Linked DNA regions of Rhodohalobacter sp. SW132. The protein of the gene in region 1 interacts with the protein of each later gene in a pairwise test. Links are inferred from orthologs where the notes say so. Each region holds a gene or a part of one and is shown in the gene's direction. Other genes may lie near its edges.

What was found.
Region 2: the proteins of dnaX (region 1) and dnaE interact in binary tests that used the Escherichia coli proteins (3 or more experiments, as listed by UniProt). The link is inferred for Rhodohalobacter sp. SW132 from one-to-one orthologs.

Annotation. Positions count from the first base shown.
Region 1 is NZ_QUOK01000001.1:1,100,159-1,110,235, reverse strand. The notes cover bases 256-3,199. They hold dnaX (DNA polymerase III subunit gamma/tau), read left to right. Parts: upstream 256-726; coding sequence 727-2,673; downstream 2,674-3,199. Other genes in these bases: DYD21_RS04760 (YbaB/EbfC family nucleoid-associated protein), read left to right, coding at 2,773-3,123. In the rest of the region: recombination mediator RecR, read left to right, coding at 3,208-3,813; DYD21_RS04745 (M1 family metallopeptidase), read left to right, coding at 4,089-5,987; DYD21_RS04740 (hypothetical protein), read right to left, coding at 5,990-6,508; DYD21_RS04735 (hypothetical protein), read right to left, coding at 6,539-7,072; DYD21_RS04730 (hypothetical protein), read right to left, coding at 7,300-7,593; DYD21_RS04725 (NADP-dependent malic enzyme), read left to right, coding at 7,900-9,063; DYD21_RS04720 (hypothetical protein), read left to right, coding at 9,196-9,798; DYD21_RS04715 (hypothetical protein), read left to right, coding at 9,795-10,077. UniProt on the Escherichia coli protein: Part of the beta sliding clamp loading complex, which hydrolyzes ATP to load the beta clamp onto primed DNA to form the DNA replication pre-initiation complex.
Region 2 is NZ_QUOK01000011.1:129,249-147,071, reverse strand. Bases 7,917-12,635 are described here. They hold dnaE (DNA polymerase III subunit alpha), read left to right. Parts: upstream 7,917-8,220; coding sequence 8,221-12,435; downstream 12,436-12,635. Other genes in these bases: DYD21_RS17650 (Gfo/Idh/MocA family oxidoreductase), read left to right, coding at 12,591-12,635. In the rest of the region: DYD21_RS17700 (tetratricopeptide repeat-containing sensor histidine kinase), read right to left, coding at 1-853; DYD21_RS17695 (ATP-dependent DNA ligase), read right to left, coding at 1,035-2,771; DYD21_RS17690 (hypothetical protein), read right to left, coding at 2,764-3,747; DYD21_RS17685 (hypothetical protein), read right to left, coding at 3,751-4,185; DYD21_RS17680 (hydrogen peroxide-inducible genes activator), read right to left, coding at 4,221-5,153; DYD21_RS17675 (acylphosphatase), read left to right, coding at 5,213-5,497; DYD21_RS17670 (alpha/beta hydrolase), read left to right, coding at 5,616-6,446; DYD21_RS17665 (hypothetical protein), read right to left, coding at 6,449-7,126; DYD21_RS17660 (hypothetical protein), read right to left, coding at 7,186-7,884; more of DYD21_RS17650, read left to right, coding at 12,636-13,907; DYD21_RS20920 (hypothetical protein), read left to right, coding at 14,122-14,319; DYD21_RS17645 (TRAP transporter large permease), read right to left, coding at 14,795-16,093; DYD21_RS17640 (TRAP transporter small permease), read right to left, coding at 16,104-16,625; DYD21_RS17635 (TRAP transporter substrate-binding protein), read right to left, coding at 16,650-17,591. UniProt on the Escherichia coli protein: DNA polymerase III is a complex, multichain enzyme responsible for most of the replicative synthesis in bacteria. This DNA polymerase also exhibits 3' to 5' exonuclease activity. The alpha chain is the DNA polymerase catalytic subunit.

The DNA of each region.
Region 1 (10,077 bases):
GCGAACGTAGATCATTGCGCGTTCGTCGGTGCCATAAATGGTAGAGTTGTTCTTCGTAAACCGGTTGCGGGATTCAGCAATTCGCTGCCAGTGCTCAATCAGCCTTTCATTCACCGTGCGTGAGGGAGTGGGATCGAGCTGAATCCAGTAGCCGCGAATGTCGGTGCGCAGTTCGTTATTCTGGGCTTCCCACCACTCGGTCCACTGCCGGTATATACCATCTCCCACGATCGCTTTCAGCCGCTCGATCTCCTGCCTCAGGGCGATCCGGCTATTCACACCCGAGCCATTCATCACCGCTTTGTAATACATTTCGGTAGCGGTTTCGAAATGATCATCAAACTCCCGCTCGGTAATAATCCGGATATATTCAAATCCAATCCGGGAATCCACCCTCTCCGAATCTTCATAACTCTCTTCCCAGGTAGACAGTGCGTCTTCAACCTGCCCGCGATATAGCTGTTCCAGCCCTCTTTGATAAGGAGATTGCGGCTGAGCTTCCGCACTCAGCGGCAGCCCGAGAGTGGTGAAGGTTAGAAGTCCTGCAATAATTAGTATGCAATAGCGCGCCATAGCTGTATGATCAGCAAATTTATGTTTAGGCCAAAATACAACGATCCTGATAAAACGAACAGTAATTCAGTAAATCGATTACCTTTTTACAGAATTCTGCTCAAAATGAAGGTCATTTTTTAGTACCTTTCGGTTTATAAAAGAACAGATTTTATGCCTCAAAACTACAGAGCACTTACTCGAACATACCGTCCCCAGAGCTTTGATGACATCGTTTCGCAGGAACATGTCAGTAACACCCTTAAGAACGCAATTAAACAGGATCGTATTTCACACGCCTACATGTTTTGCGGTCCCCGGGGTGTCGGGAAAACTACAATGGCCCGCGTTCTTGCCCGAACCATCAATTCGATAGGTTCCGATGTAGACGGGGAATCGCTCAATCAAACGCTGAATGTAGTGGAGATTGACGCCGCATCAAACAATAAAGTGGATGACATTCACCACCTGAGAGAGAGTGTTCGGATTCCCCCACAAAATGGCCGCTACAAGGTATTTATTGTGGATGAAGTGCATATGCTCAGTAAAGCGGCGTTCAATGCCCTGTTGAAAACACTGGAAGAACCGCCTGCCCACGCTATTTTTATTTTTGCCACTACCGAACCGCACAAAGTTCTGCCCACCATTCTTTCCCGCGTGCAGCGGTTTGATTTTAAGCGGATCAGCGTAGATGAAATTGTATCCCGGCTGCGTGATATTTGTGCAAAAGAGGGAATTGATATGGATGATGAATCTCTCCACGTTATCGCCAAAAAAGCGGATGGCGCACTGCGTGATGCGCTTGGGCTGATGGACCAGGCGATCGCATTTTGCGGGGATTCCATACGGTATGATGATCTTGTTGAGGCCCTGAATGTGGTAGGCAGTGATCAGCTATTCCGGTTTATGGAAGCTGTGGAGAAGAAAAATTCTGATACCGGCCTGCAGCTTGTGAATGACCTGATACAGGGCGGTGTGGATATCCAGGAGTTTTTGGCTGCGCTGACCGAACATTTGAGAAATCTCTATGTAGCATTGAACTCAGAGCGAATGTACCTGGTGGATGCTACAGCAGAAACAAAACAAAGATACCGCCAAACAGCAGAAGCTTTTGAAGCCGAAGACCTGATGAGAATGCTCCACATGGTTAGTGAAGCTCAGCTAAAAATGCGCGACGTACAGCAGCCGCGTGTTCATTTCGAGATTCTGCTGCTGAAACTCATCCACATGAACCGCAGCCGTGAGCTGAACAGCCTGCTTGAAGACCTGAACCGGTTAAAAAAAAACGGCGGGATTCCGGTAGCTGAAAGTTCATCGCCTGAAATTGAAGAAAAAACCTCAGAGCAGGCGCCATCATCCCCCGAAAAAAAATCTGCCGACGAGCAATCTCCTGCCGTGCAGGAAACAAATGAAGAGAATGAATTCTCTGCGGATGACGATGATGATGATACTGATGAAGGAAAAGAAATTGCGGCCGAAGCTGAACATCCATCGAATGGAAAAGATCACTCAGAGAATCGGGGTGAGCAGTCAGTCAGCCCACAAAACGAAAACATCGATCAGAAAGAAGAAAAAACGTCTGCACTTCCCGCAGATGAGTCCAAACCGCAAACCCGGGTACGGAAAAATGATGATTTTGACCTGGTAAAACCGGCTCTTGGATTCGCAAAAGGAATCAGTTCATCGCAGGATCAAGAGGAGGATGAGAGCGAGGTGGCCACCGCAACTATAGAAGAGGAAATTCCTGAACCGGTTGAACTCTCAGAGGCTTCCGACCTTGAACCGTACTGGAAAGAGTTTTTAGGGAAATTGAAGGATGATGCCCCCCAGATGCTTTATTACCAGATGATGCGCGTACAGCTAAAAGATCTGTCCGGAAACCGGTTAACGGTAACGGCAGATAGTGAGTTCGCTACAAATATGGTTGATGAAAACCAGGAGCTACTTTCCGACCTGATGAAGAAGACCGTTGGAATTCGGATTCGGATACAGTGCGTGGCGGAGAGAAAATCGAAAAACAAGGAAACTTTGAGTCCCTATGAACGATTTAAGGAGTTGCAAAGGAAAGATCCGCACCTGAAAAGCGTTGTTGAACTGTTTGGTGCTGAGCTCGACTACTAATCAATTGAACACACTTTATAATTATCAATCGAAAACAGGTTTTGCGGTTTTTTAAAAACCGGACAGATCTGAATTCTAAACCATTTAATTTTAAGACTTATGAGTCAATTTAATATGGCCGATATGTTCGGCAAATTCCAGGATATGCAATCTAAGATGAAAGAGATTCAGGATGAACTCGGCACGCTGATCGTTGATGCCGAAGCCGGTGGCGGTATGGTGAAAGTACAGGCCAACGGAAATCGAAAAATCGTATCGATTGACCTGGATGATGACGTCATCGACCCGAACGATAAAGAGATGATGGAAGATCTTGTGGTGGCTGGTGTGAATAAAGCGCTCGACAAAGCTGAAGCGGCGGCAAAGGAGAAGATGCAGGATGCTTACAAAGATATGATGCCCGGAGGCGGACTTCCCGGCGGAATGGATCTCAGTAAATTTGGCCTGTAAAATCACGGAAACCGCTGGGCAAACAAAGGCTGATCATCAGTGCACAGTTTGCCCGTTAGTAATTTAAATTAACGATACATTTAGATGCAAATCACCTCTGAGGCGCTGGAACGCGCGATTGAAGAGCTGGCAAAACTTCCCGGTACCGGAAGAAAATCAGCACAGCGAATGGCGATTCACCTGCTCAAACAAACCGATGAACGGGTGCTTGGCCTGGCTGATGCGCTGGTTCAGCTCAAAAAATCTGTGCAGCGCTGCTCCGTGTGCGGAACCATTACTGACAGCGATCCCTGCAGAATTTGCAGCAACCCAAAGCGTCAAAATGGCGTTGTATGTGTGGTTGAAGAGTTTCAGGATGTTTACATCATCGAAAAAACCAATGAGTTTAGGGGCCGTTATCACGTGCTGGGCGGAGTGATATCTCCGCTCGAAAATGTGGGTCCGGACGATATCCGCATCAAACAGTTACTGGAACGGATCGGCACCGGGGATGAACAGATTGAAGAGGTGATACTGGCCCTGAATCCCGATGCCGAAGGCGAAGCGACCTCCTATTACATCAACAAACTGCTGCTCAGCTACGACGTTAACGTCACACGGATCGCCTACGGAATCCCGATGGGAACGGAACTCGAGTTCATCGACGAAGCTACTCTGAGCCGCGCATTTGCAAGTCGCTCCAGCTTTTAAACCAGTACCCCTGAGACATGGTATTTTTCAGGGCTACCATTCCGAACAGAATCCATTCTCCGTTGTTAGATGATACCCGGTGCGGGTTTACGTTAACAAAAATACCATGTCTGTTGGATACCAACTTGGTACAGATACAATATTTTAACATCAAAACCTGTTGAATCGCTGTGCCCGGTTTACCGGAGTCCCGCTTTTTGCTTACATTAAGCGGCTGTATAAAGAAATCAATGATCATCCGGAATACTTCCCCATAAATCATTTAACCGATTATTATGCCCACATCGACACGAATCACGCCGCTTCTCATCTTTCTGTTTCTCCTTACTCCGCTAACCGACAAAGCCGTATCTCAGCCGGGACCGGGTTATTGGCAGCAGGCGGTTGATTATACGATGGAGATTGACATGCATGTGGAGACCAATCGGTTTGATGGACACCAGACGCTGGTTTATACCAATAATTCACCTGACACGCTCGACCGCGTTTTCTATCACCTCTTTTTCAATGCGTTTCAGCCAAACAGCATGATGGACAAGCGATCCCGAACAATTGATGATCCTGACCGCCGTGTGCGTGACCGGATTTATCATTACGATGAGACTGAAATCGGTTTTCAGGATATCCAGTGGATGACACAGAATGGTGCAGAGATCGACTTTACAATCAAGGGCACCATCATGGAAGTTCACCTGGCTGAGCCAATTGCGCCGGGCGAAGAGGTGGTGTTTGAGATGGAATTTGAAGCACAGGTACCGTATCAAACCCGGCGTTCCGGCCGCGATAACCTGGAAGGAATCCGATTTTCGATGGCGCAGTGGTACCCGAAAATTGCGGCGTATGATGAGCGCGGATGGCATCCGAATCCCTATATCGGAAGAGAATTTCATGCTCCGTTCGGGAACTTTGACATCACCATTCACATCGATCGCGACTATGTTGTTGCATCAGGATCAATCCTGCAAAATCCGCAGGAAGTCGGTTTTGGGTATGAAGAATCCGAAAGTGATCTGAACATTCCCGATGGTGAAAAACTCTCATGGAACTTCCGGGCAGAAAATGTGCACGACGTCATGTGGGCTGCGGATCCTGATTATACCCACACCACCTACCAGGTTCCCGATGGGCCGCTCCTGAGATTTTTCTACCAGACTGATCCCGTAGCCACAAATGCCGAAGATGAAGACCAGGCTCAGCTTCTGGAAAACTGGGAGCGTCTGCCGGAATACACATCAAGGGCGTTTGAGTATATGAATGAGAATTACGGCAGATATCCCTACGATGAATATGTAGTGATCCAGGGTGGAGACGGCGGTATGGAGTACACCATGGGTACGCTGATCACCGGGAATCGTAATTTTGGCAGCCTGGTTGGGGTTACAGTTCACGAGCTGATCCACGCCTGGTATGAAGGAGTTGTGGCAAATGACGAGACCACCGAACAGTGGATTGATGAGGGGTTTACGGTTTATCTGTCTGCGCTGGTTATGAATGAATTGTTTAATGATGGTGAAGGAGATCCGATGGTGAGCCGTCACCAGGGGTATTTCAATATTGTAAATGCAGGCATTGAAGAGCCAATGCACATTCATGCGGATCATTACCACCGAAATTCTGCCTATAGCGTGGCATCGTACACCAAGGGGGCGATTTTCCTGCATCAGCTCGGGTATATTGTCGGAGATGATGTGCTCAAGCGCGGACTCAACCGCTTTTATGAAGAATGGAAGTTCAAACATCCAAAAGGACGCGACTTTCTTCGGATTATGGAGCGTGAATCAGGAATGGTGCTCGACTGGTACTACGAGTATTGGATTGAAACCACGCGTACGATCGATTACGGAGTTTCATCCGTTGAACCTGCAGAAAACGGACAGACAGAAATTACTCTTGAGCGTATCGGCCTGATGCCGATGCCGATTGACCTGGAAGTTGAATTGACGGATGGCTCGATCATCCACTACTACATTCCGATGCGAATTATGTGGGGAGAAAAAGAGAATGAAAATCCCGGTATTGAGCGCCACACACTGCCCGACTGGCCCTGGGTATTTCCCGAATATGATTTCCTGATCGATATTCCGAATGAGGATATCGCCCGGATTGAAATAGACCCGACCCGAAGGATGTCTGATGTGGATCGGGGGAATAACGAATGGCCGGTTGAAGATTAAGATTAGGGGGCACACCCTAATTCCGGTACAGGTGCCGAGTCGGTTTTTCCTGTTGCAAACTCTTTGATAGAGACCTTAAACTCGGCCACAGTTACTTGACTTTGACCGATTCTGCCATCGATTATGCTGAACTTGCCCTGATCGTGCCCTATTGGAATCCAGCGGCTATTAATGTTCTTTAAATGCAGGATTACGTTTTCTCCTATTTCGAAGTGTGGAAAGATAGGACGGTTTGGATCTTCATAAGGCAGTCGGGTCAACCGCAGTTCAATGGTTCTATCCTCCAATTGGCCATTAATCACTTCACGAATCGAAATGGTTACCACTTCTATAGTCGTATGGTGTCGGCTGCGTTCAGAATGAAGTTCCAATACCTGACCTTCTACGATTACGGTAGAGCGTTGAATGATCGATTCCAGGCTCTGGGCCAGATAGTCGTGAGCCATTGTGATGTTTGGCAGAAGGAATATGAAACAAATCCATGCCTTCTTTGTGATAAGATTACTCATAACTTTTTCCATAACGCAATCCTCCATTGTTGGTTTATTTGTTCAATGATAAGGGAGGGCGATTCCCATCCCTATCATATACATTTTTTCCGCTTCGTTATATCTTGTAAAAAATGTATTCTTTTCATAAAAAAAAGAGTCAAAGATATCACCACCGGGGCGAAATTGCGTGGAATCGGGTTGTGGCAAGTATTCCAAGGCATTTTTCCGCCGCATTTCGAGTCCTACTCCCTCCTCTGTGGTCCCATCATAAGGTCGCCAGACTTCCAAAGAAAATACTCCAGGATGCAAAGCAGGGTCTTGTGAGATTCGTATCGTCATCGAATGGTAATCTGTATCTTCAGTATAGTAAAACGTCCAGCCACTAAAATCACCTCCAATCATATAGCTTGGCGGCCCCAGCTTTTGAACGACTGTGGTTGAGTCGTCGCCGATGCGCACCTCTTCGATATGCTCGCCCCATACGATGCGTGCAGAATCTGTGTCTGTGATGTCCGTCGGATTGCTGCAGGAGACAAACAGCAGTTGGAAGAAAATCCATGCAAGCACGGCGATTGTGGCGAAGTGTGGTTTCATTGTACTATTCCTTTTGTGTATACCTATCGATTGTTTCTATTTTATTCATGATTCATTTAATGGTAGGTAAATCTTTTTTTGCTGAGATATACTTCAACTTTGTTGTCGAAGTCCATATCGAATCGAATGCCAATAAACGATGTATCTGCCAAGGTGAGTGTTGTATCCTTTGTAATGGTACCATCTATCCAGACATGAAGATCATGCTCACCCTTTGAAATCTGCTTTTATACCGCTACAATTACACCTTCTGGATCAGAAGGTACTTCTTGGTTAAAGATCAATATCCTGGCAAGTCCTGCCCGGTTTGACGTGATTTCCTCTTCAAAGATCAAATCACCATTGAGTTCGACTCGTACATTATCATTTTTAAAACGCTCTTGCAGATGTATTTCAAATAAAACAGGTTCGCTATTAGGCTTCAGCGTATCACATCCAGTCACAAGGAGCGAACAAACCAGAACAGAGAAATGTAAAGTTGCACTTTCGTCATAAGACTCCTCCAAAGTATGTATGGACAATAGAAATATTTTTTTATGGGTATTTCCTCGTTTATTTATTATCTATACAAACCAACTTTTGTGTATACCTATTGATTTTTCGAAAAAGTTTTAGTTTCTCTTCCAACTCCGTTCTCCGCATCCTCAATTGGCAAATAAGATCTATAGGATGCATATAAAGACAATTAACTGTTTTATAATAGGCTCCGTATTTATCTTATAAACAAAACTTTAATTGTAGTGGTAAATTTCTGAGATTGAACCCGCATCAAAGTAAAAATCCCCGTAGTTTTGATCCTTACAAAAATTTTGCTCTAAACTATCAGAATGAGCTCAGATAAAAAGCACGATTACAGAAGAAAAGCAATTGAGGCACATAAGAAGTATGGCGGCAAGGTTGCCATCACATCAAAAATGCCGCTTGAAACCAATGAAGACCTGAGTCTTGCCTACACACCCGGTGTAGCCCAGCCCTGTCTTGAGATTTCTAAAAATCTATCTCTTGCTTACGATTACACCTGGAAAAGTAATTCAGTGGCTGTGGTAAGTGACGGATCTGCCGTGCTTGGACTTGGGAATATTGGTCCGGAGGCATCACTCCCGGTCATGGAAGGCAAAGCTGTGCTGTTCAAAAAATTTGCCGATATCGATGCGGTGCCGGTTGTGCTCGCCTCACAGAATACCGAGGAGATTATTCAGGCCGTGAAAATGATTGCACCGACGTATGGAGGCATCAACCTCGAAGATATTTCGGCTCCCCGCTGTTTTGAAGTAGAACGGCGCCTGAAGGATGAACTCTCGATTCCGGTTATGCACGATGATCAGCACGGAACGGCTGTGGTAACTCTCGCTGGAATGTTTAACGCTTTAAAGGTGACAGGCAAGAAATTTAAGGACCTCAAAGTGATGATCAACGGATCAGGTGCGGCCGGTGTGGCGATCATTTACCTGCTTCGTCATGTTGGCGTGGAGTACATTGTGGTGTGCGACAGCCGGGGAACCATACATAAAAACCGCACCGATCTATCCCCGATCAAAAAAGAAATTGCGGATCTGACGAACATCAAAAACACAGAAGGCGGTCTGGAAGATGCCGTTTCCTATTGTGATGTTTTCATTGGCGTATCGGTGCCAAATGTGCTTACAAAAAAGATGGTTCGTTCCATGAACAACGATCCGATAATCTTTGCGATGTCGAATCCTATTCCAGAAATTATGCCGGATGACGCAATGGAAGCCGGTGCGCGGATTATTGCTACGGGCAGGTCTGATTTTCCAAACCAGATCAACAATGTGCTGGCTTTTCCCGGAATATTCCGCGGCCTGCTCGATGCACGGTCATCTGAAATTACAACGGAAATGTACGTAGCCGCAGCTAAAGCGATCGCCAACCAGGTTGAAAATCCAACCGAGGAGCAAATTATACCCAGTGCGTTTGATAAAAACGTGGCTCCGGCCGTTGCAAAAGCGGTATACGATCTTGCAAAATAATCACGACTACAGTTTTTGATTTAGTTCAAAAAAAAGCTTTGTTCGACCGAATGAGGTCTTAAATAGAATCAGCTCAACAATCTGACAGGCTTTTTTTACGTAGTACTCATTATTTGTACATACACATAATGTATGCCCAGATCATTAACCTTTACTATTTTGATCATTTTTTACGGCAGCTCTGCCGTACTTGCACAGAATGCGTTTCATACAATTGATGTTGCAGCGGGTGGAGATGTGGTGGTTGGCGGAAATAGTATACTGAATGACTGGTCAAATACTCCGGGTTTCACTCTTGAACTGAGGACGCCCTATTATTCCGGTGAATTTGAGGCGGGACTTCGCTACAGACGTTATAATAAAGATTCATTTCCCGATTCCGGCTTCCGGTCGGCGTTTGTTTACCTGGGCTGGCACTATCCTATCGGGCTTAATGAGCGGATACAATTCGTTCCGGGCTTTCGGCTGGGAAATCATTTTCTATACCAGGATCACGCAAAAGAGTATTATGCTGATCCGCCCGGCGACCCGTTTATATTTCATGAAAATGAAAGTGAATTTGCCTACGAATTTATTGCACGATTTGAATATCGGCTATCAGATCAATCCAGGTTGTTTGTCTCAGCTTCTTACAACCGTACAATTCTGGAGATTCCATTCTCAGTTGTACACGCAACCATTGGCGTTTCACGCACATTTCAATCGCCGAACTGGCTTCAAAACTTGCTGCGATGATACCATTTCTTATCCTTCTTTTTTCGATCCTGCCGGCTGAATATTCTGATTCTCATATCACTCATACCGATCCCGATTCGTTGGAATCAAATAAAATTATCCGCACCGATGATCTCATGAACCGGATTGGGCGCGATTATATCTCTGTCGACAGGCTATCCTTTACGGTTTACTCACCTAAATACGGATATTTCGGCCCTCAGCCGGATTTTATCATCGATGGTATTCCTTCGCAGGTGGATTTTTTCGGTATCACAAACCCGGTTCATCTGCCAGCTG
Region 2 (17,823 bases), on another replicon or contig:
TACCCGGTTCATTTCCGCTGGACTGATGATAATTTAAGGCTGTTTGATAAGACTCTTCTGCTTCATCGAAGCGCTCAAGGTCCAGGTACAAGTTGCCAAGATTAAGGTGCACACGAACCAGGTTTGAAATAATCTGATGTTCTTCACTTACATCGAGTGAGCGTTTGAGATAAAATTCTGATTGCTCAGCATTTTCCATTTCCGAAAATCTTTGGCCAAGGTTGTTGGTGATAAGTGCTATAAACTCGTAATTCTCCATTTCTTCGGACCGATCAAGAGCTTCCAGGTAGTATTGCAGCGCTTCGTTATTCTCGCCCAGCAGAGCATACGCTGTTGCCAGGTTCATCATCACCCCAACCGTGTATTGATCACTCCGAAGCGAATCGGCAATAGAGAGTACCTGTTCATAAAGATCAATTGCTATAATACTGCGACCGGATTTTGCATAGCCATTGGCGAGACTATTGAGTGCCTGCTTTTGTTCATAATCTGAATCGGCAATTTCGAGGGCAAACTCAGAATAGTAAAGAGTGGAGTCGATCATATTCCGATCGAGGAACTGGCTTGCCATTTGAAGCGCTACACGAAACTCTCCCTCCCTGTAACCTATCTTTCGGGCCATTCTCAGACCTTTATGTGACCATTCATGGGCATCAGTAAGTCTGTTTTTCATCAGGAGGTCCTCAATAAATGCCTCCAGGGAATCTATTGTAGCTCTCTCCTCAACAGAATAGTCAAAATTGATTTCCGGTTGATCAACAGGGGATAGCTGCCCGTATAGAATTATGGGCGCTGAGGTTAGACACAGTGCAAGGAAAAGTCCTTTAAGTAGTGACTTTTGTAGGGAATCCATGATATTGTCAAATGGGGGTATATAACGATCTGATTTATCGACGGCAGATGAAGAAACTTAAATTTTGGTGAGCTGATTTTTCTAAAAAAATGAAACCTAACGTATATGAAATATTATTACTGTTCAAACATACAATATTAGAATTTAAAATTGAATGATTACTTTATAGATACATAATTTTTTACGTATTGTAATCCATTGTGCTACAAGCGATAAAAAAGCTTGGAGTTTTATCTTGAGCTTTACGTGATGTTTCAATTTTACTTTGATATACCGCTTCTACATCTTTCAATGTATCGGCATCATCTGGTCCCAGATCCCATCGTATCGCTTTAAATCGGGGGAAACGAAGTGTATAACCGGCTTTTGTGCGCTTATTTACCTGGATATCGTCAAATTCAATTTCGATAACCAGTTTTGGTAACAGGCCCAAAGTCGGCCCATATTTTTCCACGGTAATTTTTTTGATTTCCCGGTTTAACTTTTTGAGTTCCTCATCCGTGTACCCGCCATACGCTTTTCCTATCGGGATAAACTCCTCTTCGTACCGTTCATCTTCCCTGACCGAGATTCCCAGGGTGAAATCGGAATAGGTACCGCCCCGTTTTCCGCTGCCGGCATGAGCATACATCATGACGGTATCGAACGATCCGCCCGGCTTTTTTACTTTCAGCCACGTTTTACGGCGCTGCCCATATTCGTATTTGCTCTCTTTTTTCTTGAGCATCAACCCTTCATTTCCGTGTTCAAGGGCGCGGTTGAACAGTGTTTCAAGATGATCAAAATCACGAACTTCAAACTGACGAACGACCGGCACATCAGACTTTTCGGACAATTTCAGCAGCTTTTCCCGGCGTGATTCCAGTCGATCATCAAACGCAGGTTGTTCGTTCAGATAAAGCAGGTCATAAGCGATGAACAGTACAGGGTGTTTTTCCAGGATTTTTTTTCCCGGCTTTTTCAATCCCATTCTCTTCTGAAGCAGTTGAAACGGCTGAATGGTGTTATCTTTAAATACACAGATTTCCCCGTCGAGAACTACAGGGGAGAGGTTTTTATCTCGATATGCGGAAACAATATCGGGAAAGGACTGCGTGATATCGTTTAGGTCTCGAGAAAAAAGCTTGATTTGATCGCCCTCTGCATGAAGCTGGCAGCGCATTCCGTCGAATTTCTCCTCGCAGATGTATTCATCAAGCTGATCAACCGCCCGGCTCTCAATGGGTGAAGCCAGCATAAATGAGAGCGGATGAAACAGTTTAAAGGTTGCATCGGCCAATGAATTCCGTTTGGCCAGAAGAGCTGTTTTTCCAATTGATCCTGTAATCATGTGTGCATATCGAACTTCTTCAGGATCTTGTTCAAATGCTTTTGCGATGGCTGATACAAGTGATTTGGTTTCAAATCCAATCCGAAGAGAGCCTTGTCCGAGCATTCGAATGAAATATTTAATTTCAGTGGCCGACATTTTTTGCCATGCAGAAATAAGAATTTCCTGTTTTTCGGCTCGGCCAGAAACGGAATAGAGTTTTTCGAAAAGTTCTTCTACAGCGTGTAGCGACAGTTGTGCCGGGTTTCGTTTACTGCGTGCGGCCGGTGTGGCGTACATCAGTTTTGCGATGGTTTCGGAGCTGCTTCCGGTTGCGGTCCGGCACGGTTTAAACACATGATCGTAATCAATTTCACAAAAATCAGCGGCTGCCAGTCCGGATGTGCGGCTGCCGACAGAAGCCCGCTTTCCGCTGATGCTTTCAAATGCACCCTCACCGATAAACCTGCATGCTAAATTCAGTTCATCATCAGTCAGTCCGGAAAGATACCGGGCACAGATAGCTATTTTCCGGTTGCTTCCACGCGTTTCTCGTATGGTCTGGATGACGTTACAAAGCTCATCAAACGAAGTTTTTTGTTCAGTCATCGGCCTGCATCTCCGTATTTAAAAAGGCCGATGAAATATTTCGCTCATCCAGAAAATGTTTTACAACATCAGGATTTGGAGTGTGGGTGATGTAGACTTTTTTTGGATCCATCCGTTCACAAAAATCGATCAGTTCATAAAAATCGAGGTGATCGGAGATGGGGATGAGCTTATCCACTGTAAGCTGGGTGCGGCGTGATTCGAGCGACGCCCAACCGCTGCAGTAGGCGATGCGTTTCTTCTTAACATTGGAGGCAAATCCACCGGACAGGGCGGATGAGGGGCAAACCAGGATTTTTCCTTCGCAAGTTTCCCGCTCATACGCCATAAAATTTCCAAGATCGATGTTCTCTTCAACATACACGGAACATAAATTGAAACCGGCGCCGTGAATCATAGCGGGGTGATTCAGCGGGGCAAGCAGATGCATGATCTCCTGCGCTTTCCCCAAATTATATGCCAGGAATACGGGCGTATAACCTTCAGCGAGTGTGTCCTTAGCAAATGAGCGGATCTCTTCAGCTAGTTCATCCGTGGTTTTCCATCGATAAATTGGCAGGCCGAAAGTAGCTTCGGTAATCAGGAAGTCGGCACGGGGAGGGGCATTAAATCCTTCAGTGGCGGGTGACGGTGGTGTCCGATAATCCCCGGTGTAGAGAAGGGAGCCAGAATCTGATTCAATAAAAATCATAGCCGATCCGAGAATATGGCCGGCGGGGTAGAGTGTTACTGTAAATCGATCGGTTTCAAATGGAGTGTTAAACTTCAGTTCTGTGGATGAACCCCTGAAACCACGGAGATGCATCAGTTTTAATGTGGGCTGGGAAGCGTAGGTGTGGGCCGACCGGTTTTTGTGCATGTGATCGGCATGGGCGTGTGTCACAAACGTGAAATCAGCATCGGGATGGGTCCCGTCCATTGCCACTCCAAGTTCAGGAAGGTAGATTCCCTGGTATCCCGCTTTCAGTAATCGCATCAGTTATCTTGTGTTCGATATCAAAATATAACACAGCATGAAAAGTACAACACCGATGGATATCATATTGATTCCGGCAAACCGAATTTTTTTGTGCAGCTCTCCGCCAACCGCCAGGATCTGGCTGGAAACAACCTTCCATTGAACAAGCATTTGCCCCACAGTAAAGATGATGATGAGGCACCAGATTGAAAAAATGAGTTCAATCCATGAAAATGGAAAAAAACTCAGGATGAGACCGGGAATCGTGAACAGAAGCAGGTATTTGAGAACTGATCTGAAAGCTCGCGGAGGTTTTTCGGTGTTTTCAGCAACATCTCTAAGGTAACCTGCCATTGCGTGCTGTTTTGCGATGAGATAGACACCGTACCCGATCAAAATTGTACCGAGTACAACATAATAAGCCGTAAACCACTGAGCTGAAAAGGAACTGAGCATAAACTATTCTGACGTAGTTGAGATGTTTGATGCGATTATTCAATCACCATTTGTTGATCGGCATTCAGCAGCTTTTCGGGCAGAGAGCGAATAATGGATTCTCTGAACTCTTTTAAAATATTCTCTTTGAGGTGTTTACGGCCATAGGCCAGCCGGACTTTCCTGCAGGGAACGGGTTCGCTGAATTCCTTAATAATCGCCTCGGAACTGTTGTGATCGGAATATTTAGTTGCAGTCCAGGGCAGAAGGGTCATTCCGTAATTCTGTTCAACAAGCTTTTTCAGGGTTTCGAGATTACCGCTTCGAAATTCAATCTCAGAACCTCTCTTTCGGGTTGCTTCCTTGCAGATTTTTACGGTTTGATCCCTGAAACAGTGCCCTTCATTCAACAGCCAGATATTTGTCTGTTCCAGATCATCCACAGATAACAACTCTTTTTCAACCAGCGGGTGACTTTTGGAAAGATATCCCGCAAATGGTTCCACGTATAAATCTTCCGTGTAGATATGCGCATTCTTTACCGGAGTAGCGATAATCCCGGCATCCAGTTCATCGCTTTCCAGTCCGTCCAGAATAGTGGCCGTCAGGGATTCCTCAAAAACCAATTCTACATCAGGATGAGCGGTTAAAAATGAGTGGAGGAATCGGGGCACCAGGTAGGGAGCGACCGTGGGAATCACGCCGACTCGAAAGGTTCCGCTGAGGGATTCTTCCTGAAATTGAACAATGTCCGATATTTTCCTGGCTTCATTCAAAACAATACGAGCCTGATCGAGTACTTTCTCACCAATTTCAGTGGGTACTACCGGGGATTTAGAACGGTCGAAAAGTATTACGCCAAGCTCATCTTCAAGTTTGTGAATCTGCATGCTCAGGGTAGGTTGAGTGACATAGCTTTTATCCGCTGCCGTAGCAAAATGGCGGTGTTTGTCAACCGCGACAATATACTTAAGTTGTGTTAGAGTCATGTGTACATTTAATTTAAGAATGCTCCGCAATAGAGCAAGATAAAAAAGTTTGAACGATTATGGGTAAAATTCAGAAACAGCTTTTGATTTCGGGCAGAGTTCAGGGCGTGGGTTTTCGTCATTTTACGAAGCAAAACGCACGTGGTCTGGGTGTAAACGGCTGGGTGAAAAATTTACGAAATGGCGATGTTGAGGCGGTTTTGGAAGGTGAAGAAGAGCAAGTGGATGAACTGGAAAATAGACTAAAATCGGGTCCGGTAGCTGCAAAAGTTAAATCTGTAGATGTAGTGAAAATTGAAAATGTGACCGAAGAATCATTTAAATACTTTTCCGTAAAGCGGTAAGCGTGCTAAAAGGCGAAAATTTCGGTTTGATAAACAGCAGAAGTGAATTCTGCTCCGCCATCGAATGTTGAATTTGATGAGGGTAAATTGAGTCATGCCATCATTCTAAAGTATTTCTATGAGCTTTAAAGTTGTAGTGAAACTTATTCTTTGGATCGGAGCCGGTTATCTTTTGCTGGTAGGAGCACTCATTATGTTTCAAAATCAAATAATATTTCACCCTTCGGGCCAAATGATCGATTCGCCGGACAGGCTCGGGTTGGAATGGAGTGAACATTATATTGAAACGCCTGATGGCGTAACCATCCACGGCTGGTTAATCGGGGATGCCAGTGAGCAGCCCGTAGTGATATATTCTCACGGGAATGCGGGTAATATCAGCGGAAGAATCGGGATTGCTGAAACGATTGTAAACCAGGGTGCGGCTGTATTTTTATATGATTATCGCGGATATGGCAACAGTGAGGGATCGCCTGATGAAGCCGGAATTTACACTGACGGCATTGCCGTAGTGAATTATCTGGAAGAAGAAGCAGGCATTCCGCCGGAGAGGATGATTTTTTACGGCCGATCTTTGGGCGGGGCAGTCGCAGCCCGGCAGGCGGCTGAGTTTGATGGCCGGGCCCTGGTGCTGGATTCATCATTCATCAATGGAAAAGAGATCGCTTCGGATGTCTACCCGTTTGTGCCGGGATTTTTAGTCCCGATCCAATTTCCCGTGGATGAAGATCTGCGCACCAGCCGTATTGATACGGTTTTGGTGATGCACGGAAGCAGTGACCGGATTGTAAATATCCGTCACGGGAAAAGACTTTATGAGATCGCTTCAGAAACTAAAAATGCCCGTTTTGTGGAACTGCAGGGAGGCCACAACGACAGCTTTAATACATCGCGTGATCTGTTTGCCGAGAGCTGGAGCTCGTTGATCCGTGATACGGATGATTCCTGATTTTAACTTCTGCGCGGGGCGAAAGGGCTACGTGGAATCATCTCTTTAATGGTCTGTAAAATAAGATTATCATACTCTTCATTGATTTGAGCAAGATTTACAACCTGTTCTGAATTCACTTTCCCCCATCCAACAGCATCCTGTATCTGGTTATCCCAAATTAAATATTTGGTCTCAAAATTTGCTTTGGTAACCGTTTCAGGTTCATGGCCGCCATATGAAAAACCAGGTGCCAAATCCTGAAATATATTGAAATTGTACCCATCTAAAAGTAAAACAAATCTTGGAGATACCCCATCACCATCATTGGTTAGCTTAGAGCCTTTTTCCGGTGCAAGGATATGAAGAGAGGTACCATTTTGATCAAAATGGCGTACTTGAAAGGTTAAATCCGGAAAATCTGAAAAATTCAAATGTTGGGTAACTTCCGCTGCAGTAGCCTCAGAAAAAAGTTCAAAAAGTCGTTCATTGAAAAGCGAAGTTTCTGCTGCACTCAGAGTTCCAAACGTATGATCGGGATTGGTTTCAGAGAAATCTGACTCTTCAATTTTAAAAATAGATACAGAATCATTTAAATTCTGATCTTCGTAATCCGGTGAAATGTATTGATTGGTAGTACCTGAACATGAAATTAATATAAGAGAAACGATCAGAAGTGGGTATAGCAGTAGCTTAGACATAAAAATAGTAAGGAATGGTTTGATTCTTGATGCGTGAGGTGTAATGCAACGTATGTTCTTTATAGCGAATTATAGTATTTGAATAGAGCAGCTACATCATCTGCATTATCGAGTTGAAGATTGTTGTTGTTTACAAATTGTTCAATTTCATCTGAATGATCAGGAAAAACGCGTAAAACTCGTCGTTCATTCAGACGCCTCAATCTTTCTGTATCTTCATTCCCAAACTTAACATAATAAGTTTCAGTAGTTGAGAACTCATTGGTGTTTGCTGACGCCCCATAATTTGCATTCGCCTGTCTGAGGGTGGCTGAATACTTGACCATAAATTTTGCATCTCCATCTGCGAGAATTTCAACAAAGTTATTCTCACTCAACCGCCGGGCATCAAACCCTTTTTGTAATGTAATGGTTTCATTCTGACCTGTGATTTCTATTTTATTGATAACCTCGGCATCCAGAACGAAGATGTTACCATTATTCTGAAACTGAACATTCTCTTCATGAATATTGAATCGAAGAGGGACATCGCTCACAGTTTTACCATTCATGAATGTTAAGGAGCCGGAAAGAAATTCATTGAACAGATATGGGGAACCATCAGCATCTATTTCTTTTTCAAACCTTTCCATATAGCCAGGGGAAAGGTCCTGAATCATTTGATACGTATTTATTTCTTGTCCAACCTGAGCAGAAATTTCATTTGAAGAAAGCTGCAGCATAAAAATGGAAAGAACGAGTATGGCTAAATTTCTCATGATGAATCAATTAAAAATTATTTTAAATATATCAATTCCAATCTAATTGATATTTGACGAAAAATAAATGAGGGTTTGTAAAACATTGTTTGTTCCTGATTAGATATTCAAGGTAAAGAATTATTGCTTTAAGTTGACAAAGTAAGAATCAGTCAAATATCCGTCTTTGAATGTCATCTGTACATTTCTATTAGTATTGAGGGAATTTTAGAAACGATTAAAATAAAAGAAACCTGATCCCGGAAATTCCTCCGATTTTAACCTGTGAATGGTTCAAATCTCGTTTATATTTGAAGCGTACGATATAGCAAAATCATCCATCAGTAATCTCCTTTTATGTACCTGATTTTTGACACCGAAACCACCGGCCTTCCCGATAACTACTCCGCACCGCTGACAGATTTCGACAACTGGCCGCGCTGTGTGCAGCTTGCCTGGCAGCTCCACGATCACACCGGTAAATTGGTCTCGGAGGGGGACTATATTGTTCAGCCCGATGGTTTTACAATTCCTTTTAACTCTGAAAAGGTACACGGAATCTCTACCGAACGGGCACGGGAGGAGGGCGTTCCGCTGGAAGAAGTGATGGATGCATTTAATCGGGATGTTGAGCGAACTACATTTGTGGTAGGCCACAACCTGGAGTTCGATCTCAATATTATGGGATCGGAATACCTGCGGATGGAGCGGGAGAATCCGCTTGACAAAAAAGTTCCGATTGATACCAAGGATGAATCAACTGAATTTTGTGCGATTCCGGGCGGACGCGGTCGCTACAAATGGCCTACGCTTGCCGAACTGCACGATAAACTGTTTGATGTGGGCTTCGAGGAGGCTCACAATGCTGCGGCTGATGTGGATGCCACCGCGCGTGCGTTTCTGGAGCTGGTTCAGCTGGGCGTTATCAAACCAAACCTGCCAAACGACCTGGAGCTGGATACCAAATCTCCCAGGGAGTGGATCAATCCGGCCCACTACATGCCAAAGGTGGAGGAGCTGCGGCGCAGAGGCGTGACCGGCGAGGCGGATGAGGACGATTCCGCAATTGATCTGCCGGCAGAGGCAGCCGACGGTGAAAAAATTACGGGTTCGTTCAGCCATCTGCATACCCACTCCAAATTTTCGGTTTTAGAAGCAGCGGCCGGTATTGATGACTTGATCGATAAAGCGAAAAAAGATGGGATGCCTGCCGTGGCGCTTACCGATCTCGGGAATATGTACGGCATTTTTAGTTTTGTGCAGAAGGCGCATTCGGCCGGTATCAAGCCGATTATCGGGTGTGAGTGCTATTTTGTGGAAGATCGCCATCAGAAAAAATTTACACGCGATAATCGCGACAAGCGGCATCAGCAGGTGTTTCTGGCCAAAAATCGTGAGGGATATCAAAACCTGGCGGAGATGTGCTCGCTCGGTTTTATTGAGGGGTACTATTACAAATTCCCGCGGATCGACCGGGAGCTGGTGAAAAAGTATCGGGAAGGATTGATCGCCACAACCGGAGGGTTGCAAGGCGAGATTCCCGACCTGATTCTGAATAAGGGAGAGGAGTTTGCCGAGGAAGCACTGCAGTGGTGGATCGACCTGTTTGGCGATGATCTCTACATCGAACTGATGCGCCACGGCCTGGAAGAGGAGGAGCGGGTGAACAGCGTGCTGCTCAAATTTGCGAAAAAGTACGATGTTAAAGTGATCGCCACAAACAACCTGTTCTATATGGAGCAGGAAGATGCGAAAGCACATGATGCGCTGCTCTGTATCGATAATGGCGAACTGATGAGCACACCGATTGGGCGAGGGCGCGGTTACCGCTTTGGGTTCCCGAACGACCAGTTTTATTTCAAAACGCAGGAGGAGATGAAAGCCCTCTTTGCCGATGTTCCGCAGGCGATCACCAATACGCAGGAGATTGTGGACAAGGTGGAACCGCTTGAACTGAAACGCGACGTGATTCTTCCCAACTTTACCCTGCCTGGTCCATTTGAGACGGAAGATGATTACCTGCGTCATCTTACCATTGAAGGTGCCAAAGAGCGGTACGATGAGCTGGATGGTGAGGTGATGGATCGGATCGATCACGAGCTGAATATCATCAAAACAATGGGCTTTGCCGGCTACTTTTTGATTGTACAGGATTTTATCGCCAAAGCGCGCGAGATGGAAGTGTATGTAGGTCCGGGGCGTGGTTCGGCGGCGGGATCGGTGGTGGCGTACTGCACGGGCATCACCAATATTGACCCGCTGAAATACGACCTGCTTTTTGAGCGGTTCCTGAACCCGGAACGTGTGTCGATGCCGGATATCGATATCGATTTTGATGATGACGGACGCCAGCGCGTGATCGATTACGTGGTGGATAAGTACGGAAAATCTCAGGTGGCACATATCATCACGTTCGGTTCGATGGCGGCGCGGTCATCGGTCCGTGATGTGGCACGTGTACTGGATCTGCCGCTGCCGGATGCCGACCGGATCGCCAAGTTGATCCCGGATACGATCGGTATCTCGCTGGAAGATGCGATCAAGGAGGTTCGCGATCTTCAAGAGATTAAAAAGAAAGATGATCTCGAAGGACAGACCCTGAAGATGGCGGAGACGCTGGAGGGATCGGTCCGGAATACAGGAATCCACGCGGCTGGGGTGATCATCGCGCCGGATAAACTGACCAACTACATCCCGATCGCTACAGCAAAAGATGCCGATCTGTATGTGACGCAATTCGACGGAAAATATATTGAAGATGCCGGGATGCTGAAGATGGATTTCCTCGGCCTCAAGACGCTTTCGATTTTGAAAACGGCGATCCAGCAGGTGAAGGATAATCACGGTGTTGAGTACAACCTGGACGATATCCCGCTGGATGATGAACAGACGTTTGAGTTTTTCAAAAAAGGACTCACCGTGGGCGTGTTTCAGTTTGAATCAGAAGGGATGCGGAAGCACCTCAAGGATCTGAAACCGGAGTCGATAAATGACCTGATCGCCATGAACGCGCTTTATCGTCCCGGTCCGATGCAGTTTATACCCGACTATATCAAGCGGAAACATGGTGAGGAAACGGTGGAATATCCGCACGATGATCTGAAGGGAATCCTGAAACCGACACACGGAATTATGGTCTACCAGGAGCAGATCATGATGGTAGCGCAGAAAATGGGCGGCTACTCGCTCGGGGAAGCGGATGTTCTGCGGCGGATCATGGGTAAGAAAAAAGCTGATCTGCTGCCGCCGGAAGAGAAGAAGTTTATGAACCAGGCGCAGGATCTGGGCTACAGCAAGGAAGTGGCAAAAGATGTATTCGACAAGATGGCCCTTTTTGCCGGTTATGGATTTAACAAATCGCACTCCGCAGCCTACTCGGTAGTAGCATACCAGACGATGTACTTTAAGGCCAATTACACGGCCGAATATATGGCTGCGGTGCTGAGCCACAATATGAACGACATCAAAAAAGTGTCGTTCTTCATTGAGGAGTGCCAGCGGGTTGATATCCCGGTGGACCCGCCCAATATCAATACTGCGGAAGGTAAATTTGTGGTGCGTGACGGACGCGTGCAGTACGGAATGTCGGCCATAAAAGGTGTGGGATCTAATGCTATCGAACAGATCGCCGAAGAGCGTAAAAAAGAGGGCGAATTCCGTTCTATTTTCGATTTCGCCTCGCGGATCGACACCCGGGTTTGCAACCGGCGCACGATTGAAAGTCTGGTGCAGGCCGGCGCCTTTGATACACTGCATGATAACCGCGCCCAGCTCCTGGCAAGTGTGGAGGATATCATCAGCTACGCCTCCCGCAAACAGGAGGAGAAACGATTGAATCAGGCGAGTCTCTTCGGAGGAGACAGTGGTGCCGGATCAGGATTTGATGAACCAAAATTGCGCGACTGCCCGAAGTGGACCAATATCGAACGGCTGAACCGCGAACGGGAACTGATCGGTTTCTATCTGAGCGGCCATCCGCTGGATCGATACCGTGAAGATATCCGGCTGTTTGCATCACATACGCTTGCAGAGGAGAAAATCGGTCAGATGAGCGACCGCGAACAGATTAAGATTGTTGGGATTATTACAGGCGTGAAGCAGATCAGCGACAAAAAAGGGCGCCCGATGGCATTTGTTCAGATCGAGGATCTGCAAGGCGCGATGGAAGTGCTTGTATTTAGTGATGTGTTCGACCGTCACCAGGGACTGCTGACACCGGATACCATTGTACTGCTCGACGGTACGCTGAGTCTTCGCGGCGGGCAGCCCAAAATCATGGCCAATACGCTGGAGCGGGTTCAGAACCTGCGCGAAAAATTTCAGAACCAACTGATGCTTAAACTCCGGCTCGAAACCTCTTTGCTCACCAAAGATGACCTCAACGAGATGGCCACGCTGATGAGTATACACAAAGGCGAAACTCCGGTTACCCTTCGTGTGCTAAGCAAACACGCAAAAGGCCCGCTGAATATGAGCGTCAGGAAATTTGTGGTAGAACCCAACAACGAACTACTGAACGGTTTGCGGAATATTGTAGGTAAAGAGTCTGTACAGTTGACGAGAACGAGTTAGAGGCAACCCTCCAAGGGTTTCAAACCCTTGGAGGTTTTTCAATCGAGTACTAATAATATTAAACATAGAGCCAAGCATTTGTATTTATAAATGTTATTAAATAATGTTAGCTTAACCAGTAAAGCAATGCAAATCTGAACATGATCACGAGGTCTATGGATCGACGAAAGTTTATCAAAACATCCGCACTTACAACAGCAGCAATCGGGCTTACCGGGCCGCTAACTTTTTCGAAAGGCATCTATTCGCCCAACGATAAAATTGTTGTTGCTATGATGGGAGGGCGTGGAAGGGCCGGTTATTTGTCGGAGGTATTTGCCGGTGCAGAGGGTGTGGAAGTGAAATCAATTTTTGATGTGGATGAACGTCCGCTTGAAGAACGGGCAGAAGAAGTGGAAGTGATTCAGGGAAGGAAACCGGAAACCGGGACCGATTTTCGGAGGGCTTTGGACGATCCCGATATTGATGCCCTGGTGATTGCGGCTCCCGATCATTGGCATACTGCCGCTACAATTCTGGCTCTTCAGGCGGGAAAACATGTGTATGTGGAAAAGCCGGCGAGTCATAATCCTGCAGAATCTGATTTGATAGTTCAGGCTCAGAAGAGATATAACAAAGTTGTACAGATGGGGAACCAGCAGAGATCAGCCCCGGAATCAATAGAAGTGATAAATGAAATCCGGGAAGGTTTAATTGGTGATGTCTACTATGCAAAATGCTTTTATGCAAATGCCAGGGGGCCTATCGGTACCGGCAGTATAGCTGATGTACCCGATTGGCTGGATTATGAATTATGGCAGGGCCCGGCCCCGAGAACACCGTACCGGGATAATATTATCCACTACAACTGGCACTGGTTCTGGAAATGGGGAACGGGTGAATTATTAAACAACGGAACACATGAATATGATATTTGCCGCTGGGCTCTTGGTGTGGATCTGCCGAAGAAAATTTCATCCAACGGTGGCCGCTATCATTTTGATGATGACTGGGAATTTTACGACGTGCAAAACGTAATGTTTGAATTTCCTGAAGGAAAATCGATCAACTGGGAAGGTCGCAGCAGCAACGGATATCAATTCTGGGACAAAGGCAGGGGATCAGTCATTCACGGAACGAAAGGTACTGTGATGATAGACAGAAGCGGGTATACAGCGTATAATCTTGACAATGAGGAGATAAAAAAGAACATACGCGATGATGAAACAGATCAGCTGGATACAGTAGGCGGCGGCGGTTTGACAGATATTCATGTTCATAATTTTGCCGAGGCTATCAGAAGGGGAACAGAGCTAAATTCACCTATTGAAGAGGGACAAAAAAGTGTTAAAGCACTCCATTTAGGAAATATATCTCAGGAAATCGGCCGTTCACTGGATATCAATCCGCGCACGGGCAGAATAATTGGTGATTCTGAAGCGATGAGCATGTGGAGACGCGATTATGAGCGGGGTTGGGAACCGAGGATTTAACCAGCCTATGATCTGAGTTCGATTTAAAAATGTCAAAAACAGTCCAAAAAGGGCGTCATCTCGCACTCGATGCGTGATCTCCCGTCCTTAACAAGGCAGGAGATGCCGGATCGGAGTCCGGCATGACATAATTGTTGACGAATTAAATTAACTAACTTCCTTTATGGACTGTTTTTATTGATATACGAAAAATTTAAGAATCGAACTCAGGTCTATGCTAAAAAATGGAACTACGAACCGGGAGATGTCTCGGCTGCGCACCGGAAAAGCACCGGTGCTGCGCTCAACAAGACAAAAGGCGCTGGGTTCTAACCGGCGTATCAGTATCCCAAACATACAGTGTATCGCCATACGCCGATTGGCAGGAGTTTTATCCTCACGGCGCAGGGCTGTTTCCTGGTTCAACCATTGAGTTGCGAGTCGCGCTATTGCGCGAAAGACTAAGAGAGCCGCTCTTTCGCGGCCAACGCACGGAGAGATCTCCTTTCGTTGGGTTTGAACCCGTTTATACGTTGTTCGAGATGGAACTACGAACCGGGAGATGTCTCGGCTACGCACCGGAAAAGCACCGGTGCTGCGCTCGACAAGACAAAATAGCACTGGGTTCTAACCGGCGTATCAGTATCCCAAACATGCAGTGTTTCGCCATACGCCGTTTGCATGATTCCCATCCTCATGGCGCTGCCGTGTTCCTGGTTCAACCACTGAGTTGCGAGTCGCGCTATTGCCCCAAAAGACTAAGAGAGCCGCTCTTTCGCGGTGAACGCACGGAGAGATCTCTTTTTGCTGGGCTTGAGCCCATTTAAACGTTGTTCAGGATGAATCGATGAACATGGAGATGTCTCAGTTTCGGCCCGAGAAGCCAGGGCCTGAATTGTTAGTTCTGCTTACATCAAATCAAATAATCGTGGAAGTGCAAGGCTCAAATCTTCCCAAAAGGTTACCAGTATCAGTGTGAGCAGCATCGCGACAAAAAGTGGAAGCAACGGCTTTATAACTTTTTCAATGGTGGTTCCCGCCACACTCACACCCACAAAGAGCAGTGTTCCAACAGGTGGTGTACAGATTCCGATACAGAGATTCATAATCATTATGATGCCGAAGTGAACCGGATCAATTCCGAGTTCAACCACCACAGGAAGAAAGATCGGTGTGAAGATGAGCACAGCTGGCGTGATATCCATAAACATTCCCACAAAAAGCAGGATCAGGTTTATAATCAGAAGGATCACAATTTTATTATCACTCAGCGCCAGAAGTGTTTCACTGATGGATTGAGGCAGATGCCCAAACGACATCACCCAACTCATGCTAATTGAAGTAGCGATGAGAATCATGACAATAGAGGTGGTTTGAACGGAGCCCATCAAAACAGAAGGCAAATCTTTAAATCGGATCTCTTTATAGAAAAAGGCAAGTCCCAGTGTGTATACAACTGCAATAGCTGCTGCTTCGGTGGCGGTAAAGATTCCGATTACGATGCCCCCGATTACAATAACTAAAAGAAGTAAACTGGGTAGCGCTTTCAGGAACGATTTGATAAGAGGCTTTAACGCGGTTCTTTCTCCTACCGGAAAGTTTTTTCGCATCGCCCAAACTGCTGCCACTCCCATCAGAATCAGACCGGTGAGGATGCCCGGTATGTATCCTGCAATAAAAAGGGCCGCAATAGATGTTCCGCCGCTGGCAAGTGAATAAACAATCAGGATATTGGAAGGCGGAATGATCAATCCCATAGTGGATGAAGATATATTAATTGCCGCACCAAACTCTTTTGTATAGCCCTCTTTTTCCATGCGGGGTCCCAGGATGCTGCCAATAGCTGATGCTGCAGCCACGGATGATCCCGCGATGGCCCCAAAAAGCATTGCTGCTACTACATTTATATGGGCCAGACCACCGGGAAGGGCGCCTACTATATTTTTGGCAAAATTAATGAGACGTGTTGCGATTCCACCCTTATTCATTAACTGACCGGCAAGTATAAAAAATGGAATTGCCAGCAGTGTAAAGCTGTCCAGGCTGGTCATTACCTGCTGAGCCATTGTCATGAATGCAGTCAGTGACTCTAATGAAAATAATATCGTTAGCAGGCTCGCAATACCGAGCGTCCACGCGACGGGGACACCGATAGCAAGCAGAATCAGAAAGCTTAATACGAGTACTAGTATCTCAATTAATCCCATAGGGCTCTGTTTAAATTGATCCTGTGAAGTCTTCCTGTTCAAACTGATGATCCCCGCTGACCTGTTCCGCATCAGAACGGAGAAGATCAGCAATATCTGCTATTTTATAGAAGATGATCAGTAACCCGCTTATCGGGCCGATTGCGTAGATAAATGCCATAGGAATCTGCAAAGTCGGAGTAAGCTGCAGATAAGTATAGGTGTAATAAACCAGCATCCCCCCGCCAATCACAAAAACAAGAAGAACAAATGTGATGACAATCAGATGTATCAGAATATTTAGTTTTTTTCTGTTGGGAGGGCTGAGTCTTGAGGGTAAAACATTAATCGCTATATGCAGATTCTTTCCTGAATAATATGCAGCACCCAAAAGGCTGACCCAGATGAGGAGGAAACGGGCAAGTTCGTCTGTGACAGTACTTGGTGCATTTAGGATATAGCGGGAAAATACCTGCCATACTACAACGATAACCAGCGAACTCATTAAAAAAACAAGCAGACTTCTTGTGATTGTATCAATCAGTTTTCGCACAATTATTTGATTTAACAGTTAATGTTATTGAACCTGCTGAATACGTTCAATCCATCGATAGAGTTCAGGGTCACGTTCCCTCACATTGTCATAAATGTGTTGTACTCTTTCCCGAAAAGGTTCTTTGTCTGGGTGGATGACTTCAACTCCTGCTTCCTGGACAATACGCAGTGACTCTTCTTCTGATTCTTTCCACAACTCACGTTGAAAGTCGACGGATTCATTCACTGCCTCCATAAGCCACGTCCGTTCCTGGTCAGTGAGAGTATCCCAGACTTTCGTACCGATGACAAGTACATCGGGTACGGCTGTATGCTCATTGAGGATATAGTAGTCGGTTACTTCGTAGTGCCGGGATGTATAAAAACTTGGAGGATTATTTTCCGCTCCATCAACAATACCTCCCTGGAAAGCCGTATAAAGTTCGCCATAAGCAAGCGGGGTAGCTGATCCGCCATAGGCGCGGATTAAGTTTATGGCCATTACACTTGGTTGTACTCTTATTTTCATCCCGGCTAAATCCGCGGGGGTGTTTATGGGCCGGCCCACAGAATAGAAACTTCTCATTCCGGCATCATAATATGCTATCCCTCTTAATCGATATTTTTCTCCTTCTAACAGCATATCACGGCCAACATCGCCCCATAATACATTGGCATAATGTTCTTCATCGCGAAAAAGATAGGGAAGACTCATGGCCTGCATGGCGGGAACTATATTTTCCAAAACTGCGCCGGAAATTTTAGTGATACCAATCGTTCCGATCTGTACAAGCTCGAGAAGCTCGCGTTCTCCACCGAGCTGACTTGTAGGGTAGATCTCAATTTTAAGCTGTCCCTCTGATTTTTCTTCAGTGAGTTCAGCCATACGGTCCATAGCTATTGTAACCGGATGAGTCAGGTGCATTGCGTGAGCAAGTATGATGGTTTTAGAACCATCATCTGACCTTGAACCTCCGCAGCTCATGAATATGAGTACAAGAAAAACTGCTGTAAGAAATAGCTTATTTAGTTTTATGAAACTGCAGACCATTGCTACTTAATATTTTGGATTCTTTTTAGAAGCTTTTCTAATAAAGGGTAAATTTTTGGAAATTAAAATTCAAAGTACTAAAAATAGTTTAACCGGTAAAGTATTCAGGCGGAAGTTCGTCGCTGTTGACGTCTTTATTGATGACTTTGCAAAACCGTTCTTCGGC